Regions from separate parts of the Streptomyces sp. NPDC017993 genome, predicted to be linked through region 1. Evidence: riboswitches for the same ligand, from Rfam matches in the RefSeq annotation. Region 1 holds a riboswitch; the other holds the start of a gene.
The links. Region 1 has a riboswitch for cobalamin ahead of thiI (tRNA uracil 4-sulfurtransferase ThiI). Riboswitches for the same ligand answer to the same signal wherever they lie in the genome.
Positions count from the first base shown of each region.

Region 2: another riboswitch for cobalamin. It lies ahead of ACH4FH_RS29440 ((2Fe-2S)-binding protein); the one in region 1 lies ahead of thiI (tRNA uracil 4-sulfurtransferase ThiI).

Region 1 is NZ_JBIRGO010000021.1:87,823-93,295, reverse strand. It holds gene ACH4FH_RS31135 (TetR/AcrR family transcriptional regulator) at 1-636, opposite strand, end outside; gene ACH4FH_RS31130 (hypothetical protein) at 729-1,454, shown strand; gene cobF (precorrin-6A synthase (deacetylating)) at 1,546-2,367, opposite strand; gene thiI (tRNA uracil 4-sulfurtransferase ThiI) at 2,364-3,689, opposite strand; cobalamin riboswitch at 3,842-4,061, opposite strand; gene ACH4FH_RS31115 (FadR/GntR family transcriptional regulator) at 4,322-5,074, opposite strand; gene denD (D-erythronate dehydrogenase) at 5,092-5,473, opposite strand, start outside.
Region 2 is NZ_JBIRGO010000019.1:183-5,655, reverse strand. It holds gene ACH4FH_RS29455 (pyridoxal-phosphate dependent enzyme) at 1-11, shown strand, start outside; gene ACH4FH_RS29450 (ATP-grasp domain-containing protein) at 8-1,252, shown strand; gene ACH4FH_RS29445 (MFS transporter) at 1,239-2,561, shown strand; gene ACH4FH_RS29440 ((2Fe-2S)-binding protein) at 2,615-3,313, opposite strand; cobalamin riboswitch at 3,548-3,730, opposite strand; gene ACH4FH_RS29435 (DUF6973 domain-containing protein) at 3,998-5,068, shown strand.

The sequences.
Region 1 (5,473 bases):
CCGCGGCCCCGGTCGCTCCGGCATCGGGGCGGCGTTGGGGCGTAGGAAACGGTGGAGGATCAGGCGCAGAGTGGGGAGTTGATCCGCCGGGCTGAACGACGGCTCGGTGGCGGCGCTCGTGTAGAGAGCGGCGATGAGTGCCATGACCCAGGCCGCGGTGTCGTCCGGGTCCAGAGTGGGGTCGATCCGGCCGCTCGCGGCTGCGTTGTGCAGCAGGGCGGTGATGGTGGACCGTTCCTCGTCGTTGTCGCGGCTCAGCAGTGCTTCGAGGTCGGGGTCGCGGTGGGCCTGGATCATCGCCTCCATGACGAGGGCCGGGACCAGTGGCTGCGTGGCGGGGGCTGCGAGAAGGTCGACGGTGTCGAGAAGGGCAGCCCACGGGTCGTCAGCGGCGCGGGCGGCGGCGAGGCGCTCGGACTTGGTGGTGCCGTCGTGCTCGTCGTCCTCGAAGACGGCGTGAAAGATCGCGCGCTTGTTGGGGAAGTAGTGGAACAGGTTGCCCGCGCTCATTCCGGCGGCCTTGCAGATTTCTGCCGTGGTGGTGCGCTCGAAGCCTTTGGCGGCGAAGAGCTCGGTCGCGGCGCTGAGGATGTGCCGGCGGCGCGCTCGGTGCTTGGCCGGGTCGACCGTTCTCATCGAGGGCTCCTTCTGGTCGGCTCTCGGCTCGTTGCCCAATAATAGATCGAGCGCTCGGTTTATGATGAGCCGCGAAGCAGCGAGGGGGAAACATGGACATGGGCAAGAGTCCCGAGCGGGACCGGCAGTCGGCTCAACTCACCGTGCTCGGGCGGTCGGTGTGGGGCACCGTCGGCGTCTACGTCGCGTTCGTGGCGGCGGGGGCGGGTGTCGGCTGGCTCGTCGGCGTTCTTGCCGACTGGCTCGTGACGCTGCCCTGGGCGCCTCTGCAGGGGCCTGCCCGCCTTCTTGCGTCGATCCCAGGGCCTTGGCTGCCCGTTGTGGGTTCGGTGGCGGGGCTGGTGCTCGGGCTCGTCGCGCAGCACGAGGAGCTGGTCATTCGCCTGTCGGCCGAGTCCGTTGTCCTCAGCCGCAAGGGCCGGGACCAGGAGTTGCCGCACGACGCCGTCGCCACGGCCTGCCGGGACGGCAAGCATCTCGTCCTGCTCGGCCACGACGGCGGGGAACTCAGCCGGGAGCCCTGCGACTTGGACGCCGGCCGCCTTGCCGACGCATTCACCGAGCACGGCTATCCCTGGGCGGACGCCGATCCGCACGAAGGCGAGTTCCGCCGCTGGGTCCCGGACGCTCCCGAACTGCCGAAAGCCGCGAACGCCCTCCTCAAAGCCCGCCAAGGTGCCCTGGAGAAGAAAGGGCCATCTGACGACGACGTACGGGAGCTCCGCGAAGAACTGGCCCGTCTCGGTGTCGTCGTACGGGACGAGAAGCGACGTCAGTACTGGCGGACGGTCAGGCAGTCGGACCCAGCCGCGGAATGAAGGCCCGATGAGTGCGGCCTGCGGGCACACGGGTCCTCCCGTTCTTGTGAACGAGCTGCCCGTGCTGCTGACGCGATGACGTGAGCAGGGCTCAGCCGGCAGGCTCCCGGGGAACGGCTCCCGCCGACGGCTCGGGATCGTCGCCGCGCAGCAGGCAGGCATCCATGATCCAGCCATGACGCTCCCGAGCCGTGGCGCGCAACTCCAGGACCCGGTCGGCGACTTCGGCCAGCAGTCCGGAGACGAGCAGTTCCTCGGGTGTACCGACGTAGGCGCCCCAGTACATCCACCAGCCCTCCTCCCGGTGGGCGGTGAGTGCCGCACCGACATCGAGCATGACGGCGACGTCCTCGCCCGCGGTGAGCCCGGACCCGGCGACGTGCCGGCCGGGGGCGATCCGGACCGGACGACCGAGCCGGGTCAGCGTCGTACGGTGGCGGGCGGCCAGCACCGAGACGCTGCTGACCCCGGGAATCACGTCGTACGTGAAGGACACCGCGCCCCGGGCCGCGACCTCCTCCAGCGCGTCGATCGTGCTGTCGTAGAGCGCGGGGTCGCCCCACACCAGGAACGCGCCGGTCCGGCCCGGCGCCAGCTCGTCCTGGATCAGTCGCTCGTACAGCGCGGCACGGCGGTGGCGCCAGTCGACGACCTGGGCCTGATACCCGGCGGGACTCGCAGGGGAGCGGTCCCGCCGCGGGTCCTCGGCCTCGACCACCCGGTGCCCGGGGCCGGCGTGCTCGGCCACCAGATCCCTGCGCAGGCGGGTCAGCTCGGACGCCCACGCGCCCTTGTCCAGCAGGAAGAACACGTCGCAGTCCCGCATGGCCCGCACCGCGGCCAGCGTCACATGCTCCGGATCCCCCGCACCGATCCCGATCACCAGGATCCGCCGCAGGTTCTCTCCGGTCATGGCGACACCGCCCCGGAGGGCGCCGAGGCGCACACGGCCGGGACGGGGCGGCCGGGCGCGGGGCCGCCGTCCGGGCTGTCCGCGCCGGCCTCTCCCTCCCCGTCATCCTCTCCCGGATACATGATCTGGACGTCGCGCAGCAGACCGTCCACCACGTCGTCCAGGTCGAGTCGCTTCTCCACCGAACGCAGGTTGGTCAGCCCGGCCCGGAGCGAGACCCGGGGCGGCGCGAGGAGCTTGCAGCAGTCCTCGTCCGGCAGCACGGAGATCTCCGCCGTGCCTATGGACCGGGCCTCATCGATGATCTCCTGCTTCTCCCAGCCGACCAGCGGCCGCAGCACCGGCAGGGTGGCGGCCTCGTCGACGGCGGCCATGTTCGCGAGGGTCTGGCTGGCCACCTGACCCAGGCTGTCGCCCGTCACCAGGGCCTCCGCACGGGTCCGGCCGGCCAGCGCGGAAGCGGCGCGGATCATCAGCCGCCGCTGCGCGACGACCTGAAGCCTGCCGGCCCCCGCGATCGCCAATTGCTTCTGCGCGTGGCCGAGCGCGATGACGTGCAGCCGGCCACCGGGCTGATAGCGGTTGAGTTCACGGGCGAGCGCGTAGGCCTTGTACACCGAAGCGGCGTTCGTGAACGGAGCGCCGGTGAAGTGGACGAAGTCGCAGCGCAGCCCGCGGCGCATCGCGCGGTAGGCCGCTACCGGAGAGTCGTACCCGCCGGAGAGCAGCACCAGGGCGCGTCCGCTGGAGCCGACGGGCAGCCCGCCCGGTCCCTGGTGACGGGTCCAGGAGACGTAGCTTTCCTTGCGGTCGATCTCGACCGAGAGCCGTACATCGGGATGGGAGAGGTTCACCGGCAGGTCCCCGAGGCCCTCGCGGATGCGGGCTCCCAGGAAGCGCTCGAACTGCGACGAGGTCATTTCGAAGCTCTTGTCCCGGCGCTTGACCCGGACGGCGAAACTGATTCCGGGCCGCTCGCCACGAAGGGCGGCGAGCCCGTCCAGAGCCGCCTTCTCGATGTCCTGCACGGTGCTCGGGACGCGCAGGGCGGGTTCGACCGAGTTGAACCCGATCACCCGGCGGGCGCGTTCCACGAGGACGTCCTGTGGGACCTCGCCGCCGATCACGGTGACGTTCTGGCCGGGCTTGATCCAGGTGGAGCCGCCGATGCCCCGCAGGGCGCCGCGGAGATTGTCGTGCAACCGCTCGATGAACAGGTGCCGGTTGCGGCCCTTGAGGAAGACCTCGCCATGCTTGAGCAGGACACAGGGCCCGCTCGGTTGAGGCGTTCTGGGGGAGGGGATGCTCGGTTCGCCGGGCACGAAACTCTCCTTCGCGAGTCGTCGTGAGGACCGGCACCGGGCCGTGAACGGGAGGCGGGTCCGGCCCGCGCACCACGTGCAAGGTCGGGTGAACCGCATCCTTCGCTCAGCGGCCCCGCTACCGGGTCGCCGTGGATGCGTGCGCGGTGATCGCACCCCGCACGAGCAGTGGCAGGTCTTCGGACTCGTGGGCACATCCCGCAGGACGGGACACCTACTGGCCGTCGCTTCCCAGGTCGGACGCGTACCCAGTGCTCGATGACGGCGGTCGTTCCCACTCACCGCTGCGAGGCAGTCCCGGACTCCCACCGGGTTCCCTCTTACGACACCCCGTCTGGCGGGCGGGGGTGAACCAGCTGCGGGTCCAGGGTAGACAAGGCAGCGCACGGCACATGCACCAGCCGGGGGTGACGGAAGCCACCGCCCGTCGCGGGCCCCAGCGGCTTGGGCGCGGTGGGTGGCCGGCCGGTATCCCCTGGCTGCCCGGCCTGCGGTCGCCCGGCGCACCGGTCCGCGGGTCTGTGGCGGTGCGCGTCAGCCGGCGCAGGCCGGCGACTCCGCGAGCCACGGATACGCCCAGGGGACGGACCGCATGGTCCGTCCCCTGGGCTCTTCACGCGTATGTGCGCAGGTCAGGGCGCCGCGTCCAAGTCGACCTCCAGGTCGTCCGTCTCCGTCCAGAAGCCCTCGTCCGCGTCCTGAAGCCGGGACGCGGCGTGCTTCATGTGACGGCGTACGGCAGTGCTGGCGGCCTGCGCGTCGCCGGACTCGATGGCCGCCAGGATCGCGTGGTGCTCCACCCGGACCGCCTCGATGAAGTCGTTCCGCCGCGCCTCGTTGGCCCGGGTGACGCGGATGCCGCTGCGCAGCACCTCACCGAGGTACCGCACGGTCGAGACCATCACCGTGTTCCCGGTCGACTCGGCGATCGACTGGTGGAACGCCAGGTCCTCGTCCACACCGTCACCGCCGGCCGCGACCGCCTTGTCGATCGCGGCCAGGGACTCCCGCATCCGCGCGATGTCGTCCGCCGTGGCACGGGTGGCCGCGAGCGAGGCGGCCTCGCCCTCCATGGCGCGCCGGACCTCCACGATCTGCAGCACCTTGGACTTGGTGCCGGAGGCATCGGCTTCCAGGTCGAGCGGACGAGTGCGCCGGGGCATGACGAACACGCCCCGGCCCTGACGCGGTTCGACCAGGCCCGCGTTGCGCAGCCGCGACACGGCCTCGCGGATCACGGTGCGGCTGACGCCGAGCTGCTTGACCAACTCGACCTCGGTCGGCAGCTTGTCGCCCTCGGCCAGACGTCCGGACTCGATCTCCTCCGAGAGGATCGCGGCGACCCGGTCCGCGAGCCGTACGGGACCACTCACCTTGGAGAACATGGTCATCAGTCTATCCGTCAGGACCTGACCGCACCGGCCGTGGGCAGCACACCGGCCGCGAGGGCGCCGGGGTGATCCTCGGCGTACGCCCGTACGACCGACTCGAAGCTCTCGTCGGGTTCGAGCCCGAGCGCCGTGGCACGCGCGTTGTCGAAGACGGCGGGCCACGACCCCACGATGGCTTCGACGGCGGGGTCGGGCGCGACCGTCACCAGGTCGGCGATGGCGTCGCCGGCCACCCGGCGCAGCGTGTCCAGCATCTCGGCGACCGTCACTGTGAGCGCCGGCAGGTTGACCGGAAGCTCGCCGCAGAGCTCTCCGGGGCCGCTGCCGCGCTCGGCTTCGGCGATGCGGAGGATGCCCTCGACGGTGCGCCGCGGCGAGGCCAGGGCGACCCGA
Region 2 (5,473 bases), on a different contig from region 1:
CGGCATCGTGACCATCGCCGCCCTGGAAGCACTCACCTTCGGACTGGGACGCCTTGCGGAGGCGGCCGAAAACGCCGGGCATCGGCTGTGCCTGCTCACCGGCGACCGGTCCGTCTACCGCCATGAACTCGCACGCCTCGACCGGGGAGCACTCGATGTCGTCGACGTCGACACGACCGACGAGTCCGCCTGCGCCGACGCCTTGGCCTCCCTGCCCGACCTGCGCGGGATCGTCAACTCGACCGACACCTGGAGCATTCCGGGCGCCGACCTCGCCGCCAAGTTCGGCCTCCCCGGACCGGACCCCGCCGCGGTCCGCCTGCTGAGGGACAAGAGCCGCGTGCGCAGCCTCCTCCACACGCACGGCCTGAGCCGCGGCCGAGCCCTCACCGTCCCGGCCGATCCCTCCGCGGCCGCCGAGATCCTTCGCGAGATCGGTCTGCCCACGGTCCTGAAGGACTCCGCGGGCACCTCCTCCCGCAACGTCTGGCTGGTGCGCGACGAGGGACAACTGCACACCGCCCTGTCCCAGGCCGCCCAACGCCCCTTCACCGGGCAGCTGTTCGCCGAGCCCCTCTTCTGCGGCCCGGTCTACAGCGCGGAAACCCTCAGTTGGAACGGCGACGCGAAGCTCCTGGGCGTCCTCAGCCGCCAGATGTCCCCCGAGCCCTCCGTCCGCGAAGAGGCCGCGGCCTTCCCCGTCGCCCTCCCCCACGCCGAACTCGACCTGATCCAGCACTGGGTGGGACGCGTACTGAAGACCGCGGGCCATGACACCGGCTTCGCGCACGTGGAGTTCGTCCTCACCACCGAGGGCCCGGAACTGGTGGAGATCAACCGCCGCATCGGCGGCGCGCTCGTCGGCGAGGCCCTGTGCCGCTCCCTGGGCACCAACGTCTACGACGCCATGGTCGACACGGCTCTCGGCCGCCACCCCGCACTGCTGGACACCCTTGCCGCTACCGACCCCGCCCCGGTTCCCGGCCCCGCCACCGGCTTCGTGCTCGTCTACCCCGACCGACCCGGAACTCTCACCGGCTGGACCGGACTTGACGGTCTGCCCGCCTTCCCCGGCTCCCCCGAGTGGTACCCCACGGCCGCCCCGGGGCAGCGGGTGGAGCACCTGGGCGATCAGCGCAGCTGCACCGGCATCGTGCTGGCCGAAGCCGCCACCGCCGAGTTGGCCCTGCACCGGGCGCTCAGCGCCGCCGGAAGCATACGTCCGGCCGTCACGGCCGATGGCCAGGGGTGACATCATCCCGCCCCACGTCACACGGACACCGTCGACCGCCCGGCTCGCACAGCTCGCCCACCTCACCGGACCGCAGTACGTCCTGCTGGCCGGATCGTTCCTCATCCCGCTGGGCAGCTTCGCGGTACTGCCCTTCATGTCGGTCCTGCTGCATCAACGGCTGGGCATCGGCCTCGGCACCGTCGGCGTGGTGCTCGCCGTCGCCTCGTTCGTGCAGTTCTCCGGCGGCGTCGTAGGGGCCGCGGTCGCCGAGCGCATCGGGCTGCAGCGCACCATGCTGCTCGCGCTCGTCATCCGGACGGCCGGCTTCGCCGGCTTCCTGCCGGGACTCGGCCATCCGGCCGCGGCCGTCACCGCGCTCTTCCTCGTCTCCTGCGGCGCCGCTCTCTATCTACCCGCCAACAAGGCGTATCTGCTGCACCGCGTCGAGGAGGAACAGCGCCCCCTGCTGCTGTCCGCGAGCAGCTCCGCCCTCAACGCCGGTATCGCGCTGGGCCCGCTCGCCGCCGCGCCCTTCGTCCTCAGCGCCTCCATGGGACTCTTCACCGCGGTCACCGTGCTGTTCGCGGCCGTCACCGCGGGGCACGCCCTGCTGCCCGTGGAACACCCCGAACGCGGGCCGGAAGAAACGGAAGACGGCGACGGCGCCGACCGACCGCCCCCACACGGGGAAGGCCGGGACCAGGCACGTGACAGCCGGGACAGTGCACGCGCCGGACTGCCGGTCCTGCCGTTCGCGATCACCGTGCTGAGCGTGTACGTCTTCATGTTCTTCCAGCACTACCTCGCGGTCTACGCCGTGCCCCGGACCTCGACGGTGTTCTACGGCCTGGTCCTGGCCGTCTACGCCGCGCTGCTCGTGGTCGCGCAGCCGCTGCTGTCCGACTGGATCGCCCGCCTGCCCTACACCCGCGCCCTGCTCCTGGGCTTCGCCGCGCTGGCCCTCGGCATGGGCACCCTCGCCGTCGGCTCTCCCACCACCATCCTGGCCGGAGCCCTGCTCATCTGCCTCGGCGAGATCGTCCTCTTCCTCAAGAACGATCTCGAAGCCCTGGCCCGGTCCCCCCGCCCACCCGCCGTCGTCTTCGGCCGTCAGCGGCTGGCAGCCGGAATCGGCGCGTTCGTCAGCGGCATCGCGGGAGGAGAGGGCTACGCGCTGGCCGAGCGGACCGGCCATCCCGGCCTCTTCTGGACAGCCGTCGCCGTGCAGTGCGCACTACTGCCTCCGCTGCTGCTCCGCTTCCTGCGCCGCCGACACCCCTGCACAACAGCCAACTCGGACCACCCGGCCGCGGCGCCGACGCATTGAACCTGCGCCATGGCCTTCAGTCGAGAGCACGGGGCCAGGGAGCTCGGGGCCGGTCATGCGCGCGTCTTCTTGTCGTTGAGGACGCATTCGCCGCATGTCCCCATGCCCGGAACGCGGTAATAGAGGCAGCAGTTGTGGCGGCGGTACTCGAGGGGGCTGACGGTGAACACGCCCGCGCTCGCGAGTGGCTCCCGCGTCAGCAGGGCACTCGCGAGCGGGACGGGCGAACACGGGGCGTCGGGGACGCGAGCCAGCAGCGTCTGCAGGGCGCCGACGAGCGCCGATGCCGCGTTGCCCCGCAAAGCGTGCGGGGACACCCCGGTAGCGCGTCGTACGGCGTCGCCCAACGGCAGCAGATTGCGCACGACGACGGTCCGGTGGAGCACGTCGGGCGCGTCATCCCCCGGGGCTTCCCCTGGTTCGGGCAGCCACAGCTCGATGGGGCCGGTCTCGGGGGCCCGCCACCACAGCCGCTCGGGCGCCAGGTCGGGTACCCGGCCGGTCAGCGCGGTGGTGGCCAGGGCGACGGACCACAGACGGGCGGCCGTGCCGATGTGCAGGGTGGAGGCGGCCACCCTGGCCTGGTCGGTCCCCAGCCGCCGCCCTAGGGCGCGTACGTACCGATCCAGGGCGTCGTGGTCGGTGTAGAGGTCGGTCAGGGGACGGAAGCGTTCGGCGTCGCCTCGTGGTCCGCAGGAGATGGCGAAGTACGGTCCGACGGTGGAGACTTCGGCCAAATCCTCGGCGGTCACCACGTGCGTACCGGCCGGTTCGGTGCGCGGAACGAGGCGTAGTGGACGATGTCCTCGGCGCCGCGGGAAGCGCCGGTCCCCCTCGACGCGGACCGGGCAAACGACCTGCGCTTCTTCGCCCCCACCGCGGGCCGGCCGCCCCCTCCCCACGAAGGAACGCAGGCCGTACACCAGCCGAGGCACGCACGCGAGCACACGAATGCCACCATCCTCTCTCGGGGAGATCCGCCCCGGTTTGCCGAGGTACGACGGCGTGAGTCTCCTGACTCGGGTGCGACGCCGCCCCCGCCGCCGGCCCCACAAGAAGGCCGTGGCGGTGGCAAGTTGGCTCCCCCCTCACAGTGGCGGTACCGTGCCGGATTCTCACCGGCTCCTCGTTCCGCCGTCGCGGGTCGGACGGCAGCATCCCAGAAAACCCCGCGCCACGCACCAGAGCCGTACCGGCCATGGGGGACCTCGTCCGAGGCACCCTGTCGCAACGCGGCAAGCGGCTCTACGTCCTGCGCGACGGTGAAGTCACCGCCTCAGGCCCGCCGGGCGAGGGCTCGCTCCGAAGCTGCCGGCCGTCGTGTACGGGGTGGCGGGCGAGGTCACCGCCCACCCTCGCACGGGCGCACCGCAGGTGATGCTCCTCCCGGGGGGATCCGCTCGACCGGCTGTGGCGAGGGCGGGTGGCTTGCGACGATGCTTGACGATCCGGTTCTGGTCAGCGGCCCTCTGGGGGAAGAGCTAAGAGCGGCACAGGCGCAGATTCACGATGCGCTCCGGATGGGGGAACGGGCCGACGAGAGGATCGCCTGGGATCTGAAGGACGATGGCGGTACCCAAAGGAACGCCTTCAACGTCCGGGTACATATGGGGCGGAGGCTCAGCCCCAAGGAGATGCTGCGTCAGTACCAGGTCACTGACGATCCGGAAGGCATGACCACGTACTTCGGGGAGGACGTCACTCAGGGCGAGGCAGACATCCTTTCCGAACTCAGCGCCGGCGAGAAGCTCGACTTCATGGAAATCAGGGACCAGGCATGGGAACAGTGCCAGGCACGGTTCCCCGACGACGAGCAAGACGGGCACATGGACGCCTTCCGGCACACGTACTGGAATTCGCTGATGGCGCAGCGGTACGGCGTGGACTGGGCAGAGCGCTACGGATCGGCGCACGAGCGGATGTCGGGTAATCCGTCGGACCGTGAGGCGATGGATCTGCACAACAACGAGCTGGGGCGCCGCATTGCCGTGGAGAACCCGACGGCCACTCCGGCCCAGCTCGCCGAAAAAGTGCAGGTAGCGGTGCAACAGGGGAGGACCGTGGTGATCGACCGGGAGGGAAGCCTGAAGCGGAAAGTGACTGCCGTGCTGGTCGCGGTCGTCACGCTGGGCGCCGTCTGGTACGTGTTCCGAGAGCCGGCGGTGGTGAGCACCACGGACAAAGCCCTCCAGAAAAAGGTGGATAGGGCAATCAAGGGCCATCCACTGCCCCTGGCGAAAATGACCGGCTTCGCATGGGACCGGCTTCAGGTGTTCGCGCACGACACCAGCGATGGCGACATCTCCGATGCGGTGGGCGACCGCGTCGAGTGGGAGACCGCCACGACGTCGTATTCGGGGCCCTCCCTGTGGGTGTTCAGCAAGGACGGCGAGGCGGTGCGGGCTATGCAGATGGACACCAAGGTGCCTGCCGAAAAGCCGAGTTGGTCGACGAGGGTGCAGGTCTCCGGGGGGCCGTACCGCAATGTCCTGCATTTCATGGAGTGACCGCCCCGCGCGGTGAAATGTGCGCGGGGAACGCCGCCCGGACTAGGCCCCGTACCGACTCCGCGAAGGTTGCGGAGGGCTCCGTGCCGCCCACCGGTCCCCGCGCGTCCTCCAGGACGAAGCGGCCGCTGTCACGCCCTGGGGTGACAGCGGCCGCTTCGTCCTGGAGGACTCCGGTGCCCCGTGACTCCGAACGAAATGAACGCAAGGGTGACTGGCAACCCCTGCTGCTGCATAGTCACCAGCACTGCCGCGGATTTGAGCTGAGCGGAACCTCGACCAAGGAGTGCGACAGGCTCGTGTGACCGAAGTTCTGGTCGGCAGGCTGCCGCTGACGAGAGGACGCCGGCTGCCGACGGTCACGCGGGCGCCTTCGGCGGGACACAGACGTACGGGACCGGCCCG